2 regions of the Undibacterium sp. Ji42W genome follow, and region 2 is predicted to be linked to the other one. Evidence: predicted binding sites of a transcription regulator. Region 2 holds the regulator's gene; the other holds the start of a gene.
The links. Region 2 encodes HrcA, which represses chaperone genes, less so after heat shock. Its sites were predicted from a motif close to TTAGCACTCNNNNNNNNNGAGTGCTAA; they were not measured.

Region 1: a site for HrcA is predicted at 1,782-1,808, ahead of groES (co-chaperone GroES). Genes of this name have one in related genera too.

Annotation. Positions count from the first base shown of each region.
Region 1 is NZ_JBMPOV010000008.1:218,558-221,979, forward strand. Features, by position in the region: gene coaD (pantetheine-phosphate adenylyltransferase) at 1-859, opposite strand, end outside; gene coaE (dephospho-CoA kinase) at 856-1,515, opposite strand; gene groES (co-chaperone GroES) at 1,872-2,162, shown strand; gene groL (chaperonin GroEL) at 2,204-3,422, shown strand, end outside.
Region 2 is NZ_JBMPOV010000005.1:234,663-238,084, forward strand. Features, by position in the region: gene ACO0LG_RS13010 (NAD kinase) at 1-520, opposite strand, end outside; gene ACO0LG_RS13015 (HAD family hydrolase) at 596-1,282, shown strand; gene hrcA (heat-inducible transcriptional repressor HrcA) at 1,327-2,358, shown strand; gene ACO0LG_RS13025 (response regulator) at 2,436-2,819, shown strand; gene fur (ferric iron uptake transcriptional regulator) at 2,890-3,318, opposite strand; gene ACO0LG_RS13035 (outer membrane protein assembly factor BamE) at 3,394-3,422, shown strand, end outside.

The sequences.
Region 1 (3,422 bases), on a different contig from region 2:
AGTGATCTGTTACACGTATCAGGTCAGCCACTGCTTGCGTGTCTTGCGCGTTTTTTGTATGAAGACCAGCATCCAGCCACAACCTGGCACTCTGTTCTTCATTCGATAAATCAGCATGTTTTCCACCATACACGGCGTCATGGAACCAGAACGCTTTTTTCAATATCGCTACATCAGACTGGCTGGCACCGGTATTGCTCGCCCAGGCCGATATCTCGCTCAGTCCATGCACCAGATGATCAAGATTATGGTAAGTCCGGCGTGCCGCACCGTAGGCATCATCACCCGTCAGATAATCAAACCAGTGGTCGAGTTTGGTACCGTCAACATCAGCTTCGGCTTCCCACAGTTTTTGCCAGTCAGTGCGCAACCAGCTTTTGATCCACGCTATATAAGCTGGCATGGGCATGAATTTTTTTACCGTCCAGTGCCAGCCCACCGGCCCTTGCAAGGCACGCACAAAACTGGAACTGACAGAACCAAGATCACGCGGTGGCATGACAAAGATGGTCTTGGCACCATCGAGTACATCGACATTGGTTTGCTGTATCAGGTTTTCATAATCAAAGTCTGAGGTATTGCGTATCCCGCGTACCAGATACTCTATGCCATGGCGCTTGGCAGCACGCGCCGTGTAATCGCCCTTGACGATAACCACGCTGACATTGTGCCAGCCGCATTCAGCCACGCTGCGTTCAATGATGTGCTTGCGCTCAGGTGCAGAAAACTGCGGCTTCTTGACTGGGTTTTCAGAAATGAAGACCACCACTTCATCAGCTAAAGCCCTGGCCTCTTGAATCACCCATAGATGACCATTGGTGATGGGATCAAGCGTGCCAGAGAATGCGATTTTTTTCATAATGGACTCCAGTACGACATATAAATAAGATGTTGATGCAAGACTTGCTGACACAGGCTGGCAATGTCGTTTTCATTGCTCATCACTTCATGCGCACATTGCAGGTATAAACCAGATGATGCCTGTATTTGAAAAACCTGTCTGAACTCAGCCTCAGCCCAGCCTGGATTGCGCTGTTGCAGACGCTGCAGACGTGTTGCCTCGCTTGCCTCCACCAGCAAAATTCTTGTTGGTGCCATACATCCACTTTCACTTGCGAAGCGCAAACTGGGAAACAAGGCTGACTCCCAGACCACATACACCGCACGCTGTTGCGCCGTCCATTCCTGCATCGCAACCATTACATGGGGCTGCAATATAGCTTTGAGCTTTTCGTTCAGTTGCACATCGGCCACCAGCAAAGTGCGCAAGATACCACGCTTTACGCGGCCACTTTCATCCACGATTTGCGGCAATTCTTGTGCAATCTGCTTTGTCGCTACATGTTCTGGGTCTTGATGAATTTGCCGCGCCACCAAATCAGCATCCAAAACCGGTACACCAAGACTGGTAAATTGGCTGGCGACTGAAGTTTTGCCTGTACCCATGCCACCTGTGAGCAAAACGACTGCGGGTCTAACAAGATATTTCCCACCAGAATTGACCATAGTTTGCATGATATTTCATAAAACCTTTTTATCTAAATATTTGGTCGAACAACCAATATTTAAAGCTTAAGCCACCACTCTGCAAAGAGCAAGAATTATTTGGTTATATAACCAAATTAAATAAAAAAGGCATATCAAAAAGAAATTAATTATCGAAAAGAAATCGATTTGGCCCTTTTATTATTAAATAATCACTATTTATGTACCCGTGCCAACCAACAAAATCGATTTAGCTGTTTTTTAGCTCTTGAAAAGCCCTCCTCTCGCCCATATACTTAGCACTCGTTGGGAGAGAGTGCTAACAAGTCTTTCCCCAGCTTAATTGAATTCCAATAGTAATTACTCGCAAATTTAAAGGAGCTTGTATGAACCTTCGTCCCCTGCACGATCGCCTGATCGTGAAACGCCTGGATCAAGAAACAAAGACTGCATCCGGTATCGTTCTGCCTGACGCTGCTGCTGAAAAGCCAGATCAAGGTGAAGTGCTGGCTGTTGGTCCTGGCAAATTGCTGGACAACGGTACAGTTCGCGCCCTGGACGTAAAAGTTGGCGACCGCGTTTTGTTCGGTAAATATTCTGGTCAGGCTGTCAAAGTTGACGGCAACGAAGTTCTGGTGATGCGTGAAGAAGATATCTTCGCGGTCGTACAGAAGTAAACGACATCCACGATATCAATTAAAGAATTCGGAGAATTAATATGGCAGCTAAACAAGTAATTTTTGGTGATGACGCACGCGCGAAAATCGTCAATGGCGTCAACATCCTGGCGAACGCAGTTAAAGTCACCTTGGGTCCTAAAGGCCGTAACGTCGTTCTGGAACGCTCTTTCGGCGCACCTACGGTAACTAAAGACGGTGTCTCTGTCGCCAAAGAAATCGAACTGAAAGACAAGCTGGAAAACATGGGTGCACAACTGGTGAAAGAAGTGGCTTCCCGCACTTCTGACAACGCTGGTGACGGCACAACGACAGCGACAGTTCTGGCACAAGCCATCGTTCGCGAAGGTTTCAAATATGTTGCAGCTGGCTTCAACCCAACTGACTTGAAACGCGGTATCGACAAAGCGGTTACAGCCATCGTTGCTGAAATCAAAACGCTGTCCAAGCCAACAACAACCAACAAAGAAATCGCTCAAGTTGGTTCCATCTCTGCTAACTCCGATGCAAACATCGGCGACATCATTGCCAAGGCAATGGACAAAGTCGGCAAAGAAGGCGTGATCACTGTTGAAGACGGCAAATCCCTGGACAACGAACTCGACATCGTTGAAGGTATGCAGTTTGACCGTGGCTATCTGTCACCCTACTTCATCAACAATCCAGAAAAACAATCCGTTATCCTGGAAAACCCGTTCATCCTGTTGTTCGACAAAAAAATCTCGAACATCCGTGACCTGCTGCCGGTACTGGAACAAGTGGCAAAATCCGGTCGCCCACTGCTGATCATCGCTGAAGATGTCGATGGCGAAGCGCTGGCAACTCTGGTGGTGAACAACATCCGTGGCATCCTGAAAACTGCAGCTGTTAAAGCGCCAGGCTTCGGTGACCGTCGCAAAGCCATGTTGGAAGACATCGCTATCCTGACCGGCGGTCAAGTGATTGCTGAAGAAGTTGGTCTGACACTGGAAAAAGCGACTCTGGCTGATCTGGGCCAAGCTAAACGTATCGAAATCGGTAAAGAAAACACGACCGTTATCGATGGCGCTGGCCAGGCTGTCGGTATCGAAGCACGCGTTAAACAAATCCGCGCGCAAATCGAAGAAGCAACTTCTGACTACGACCGTGAAAAACTGCAAGAACGCGTTGCCAAACTGGCAGGCGGTGTTGCTGTGATCAAGGTTGGTGCTGCAACTGAAGTTGAAATGAAAGAGAAAAAAGCCCGCGTTGAAGATGCTCTGCATGCAACTCGCGCTGCTG
Region 2 (3,422 bases):
GGTTGTACATGAAATGCCCATCTACCTCGACACGTAATTCCACCATGCCTGAGCCTGCGCCACGCGAGACCACAATGTCATTGAAGGCAACACCACTGAAAATCTGGTTGCCGTCGCGCGTCACGATCGCCTGCAGCAGGCTGCGGCGCTCGGAGACATATTTGCCATCCAGCATTTCTGTAATGACAGGGATCATGCGGTCAAGCGCGATATCGGTGATGAAACCCAGCCTGCCCTGGTTGATACCGATCAGGGGAATATTATAGGGGGCCAGTTGCCGTGCTATGCCCAGCATGGTGCCATCACCACCCACTACGATGGCAACATCTGCCAGTTTGCCTATCTCAGGCACCGGCATGCTGCTGAATTCGCTTAATTGCAGGTATTGCGCCGTTTCTGACTCGATGACGACGCGGTGTCCTGCGGCCGCGAGAAAATTGGCCAGTTCCTGAATTGAGTCCGCAATGCCTGAGGCATTAGATTTTCCAACAAGTGCAATGGTTTTAGCCTGTACTGTCATAAACAAAGGTAGGGTGACATGATGGCTAAGATTAGAACATAATTAGGACATCAACGAATGGAATGAGTGCTCTTTATGGCAATTAAAGCAGTTTTGCTGGATCTGGATGATACTTTGTGGCCGGTTGCACCGGTAATTCGCCATGCTGAATCAGCATTGCAGCAATGGATGCATGAACATGCGCCCGCCGTGGCGCAAAATTACAATGTGGAAAAACTGCGTGAGCGCAGGAATGTGCTGGTAGCGAGTGACCAGCGTTTTCAATACGACTTATGGGCCTTGCGCCATACCTTGCTCAAACAGGTGTTTGATGAACATGGGGTGGCAGCCGAAAAAGCCGACCAGGCCATGGCGGTATTTGCCGACGCCAGGAACAAAGTGGACTTGTACAGTGACGTCAAACCGGCATTGCAGGCTTTGCAAGAAAAACTGCTGCTGGGAACAGTCTCAAACGGTTTTGCCGATTTGCAGGCGATAGGGCTGGCGCATCACTTCAAGGTGTCGATCGCTGCCTTTCGCTTTGGCTGTGCCAAGCCTGATCCCAGGATATTTCTGGCTGCTTGCCAGGAGCTGGGCCTGGAACCTGCCGAGGTCTTGTATGTGGGTGATGATTTATTGCTTGATGTACAAGGCGCGCAACGGGCAGGATTAAAAGGCGGCTGGATGAACAGGCAGGCTTTAAAAATTGAAGATGAGCGCCATCTTCATATCAAGCCGGATGCAGAATTTGCCAATCTGCATGACCTGACTCTATGGCTATGAATTTTTCTATGTTCATGTCAGTCATGAACGCATAAAATGAAACCATGCAACTAGATATCCGCGCACAAACTTTATTAAAAGCCCTGGTCGAGCGTTATATTGCTGACGGCCAGCCTGTGGGTTCCCGCGCCTTGTCCAAAATATCCGGCCTGGAATTATCCCCGGCGACGATACGCAATGTCATGGCCGACCTTGAAGAAATGGGCTTTGTGGCCAGCCCGCATACTTCTGCGGGCCGTATCCCTACGCCCAGGGGCTATCGCGTCTTTGTTGATACCTTGCTGACTGTACAAGATGTGAATGGCGCAGGCATGGATTCCCGGTTGCAGTCCAGCATGCAATCAAATATGAATGCACAGTCTCCGCAAAAACTAATTGCGAATGCGGCGCAGATATTATCGTCGTTGTCACAATTTGCCGGTGTCGTCATGACGCCGCGTACCGAGTCGATTTTCCAGCAGGTAGAATTCTTGCGCCTGTCAGAAAAACGTATCTTGCTGGTGGTGGTGGCACCTGGCGGCGAAGTGCATAACCGGCTGCTGTTGACCGATGTTGATTACACACCAACTCAGTTGGTGCAGGCAGCCAATTATTTGAACCAGAATTTTGGTGGCCTGAGCTTTACCGACGCACGCACCCGTATTAATAGCGAGCTGCGGGAATTGCAAAATGACATGACCAGACTCATGCAGGCGGCAGTAGAAGCGGGCAGCAATGCCATGGATGAAGATAATGACGAGGTAGTTATCTCTGGTGAACGCAATTTGCTGAATGTGCAGGACCTGTCTTCGAACATGAGTTCTTTGCGCAAACTGTTCGATATGTTCGAGCAAAAAAATAGCCTCATGCAGTTACTCGATGTGTCGAGCAAGGCAACCGGGGTACAGATATTCATCGGCGGTGAATCACAACTGGTACCCATGGAAGAAATGAGTATCGTCACCGCGCCTTATGGAGTCAATGGCAAGATAGTTGGCACCCTGGGTGTTATCGGCCCTACCCGCATGGCGTATGAAAGAGTTATTCCCATCGTAGACATCACTGCAAAATTATTATCTAATGCACTTAGTCAGTAATAAACCATTAAGATACAGTCTGAAGTAGCGAAGCAAAAAAGAAAATAAGCAAACATTGATGCGCATACAGGGTTGCTATGGACAAGAAAAACGCAAAGATTTTATTGATTGATGATAATGATGTCACCCGCGAGGTGCTCAGGGTCATACTGCGCAGTGAGGGATATAACGTCGTTGGTGAGGCTACCGACGGCGGTACCGGCCTGGAAATGGCGGTGAAACTGAAACCTGATCTGATCTTGCTCGATATCGTCATGCCCAAAATCAGCGGCACTGAAATCCTGCCCCGCATACGTGAATTGTTGCCAGATTCAAGAGTGTTGATGGTCACCGCCAATAAAGACCAGGATACGATTACGGAAGTAGTCAAGAACGGCATCCATGGCTATATTCTCAAGCCATTCAATGCGCAAAAAATCATAGATACAGTCGAAGCCGTGGTGTCCAAGATCAATAAGTAGGCTGGATCGCACACGGGGCACTCATGGCCCGGTGCGCTTGCGAAGCTACAGTGGCGGTTTTGTCCTTGCTTCAAGTCTTGTGTTCGCAATTAGGCTTGGTGCAATTGCCATAAATCGCCAGCGCATGTTCGGCGATTTTAAAGCCACGTTCCAGCGCAACGGTTTGCTGGCGGTGTTCAATTTCTTCATCAAAAAATTCTTCTACACGGCCACAGTCCAGGCAGACCAGATGGTCATGATGTGAACCCTCGTTCAATTCAAAAATGGCTTTGCCAGTCTCAAAATGATTGCGGTTTAACAGGCCAGCCTGTTCAAACTGGGTCAGGACTCGGTATACAGTTGCCAGACCGACATCCATATTTTCATTTAGCAGGATCTTATATACATCTTCTGCTGTCAGATGACGAACCTTGCTGCTCTGGAAGATTTCCAGGATTTTCAGGCGGGGCAGAGTGGCTTTCAGACCGCTGGCTTTGAGGTTTGGGGAGCTGTTTGTCATGTTTTCGATCAAAAATTTGCTATCTGCTTTATGATATCGGGTTTTAGGGCTTGTTGCTCAATTAAGAGGTTATCTATGCAACTGTTGTTTTCAGAATTAACACG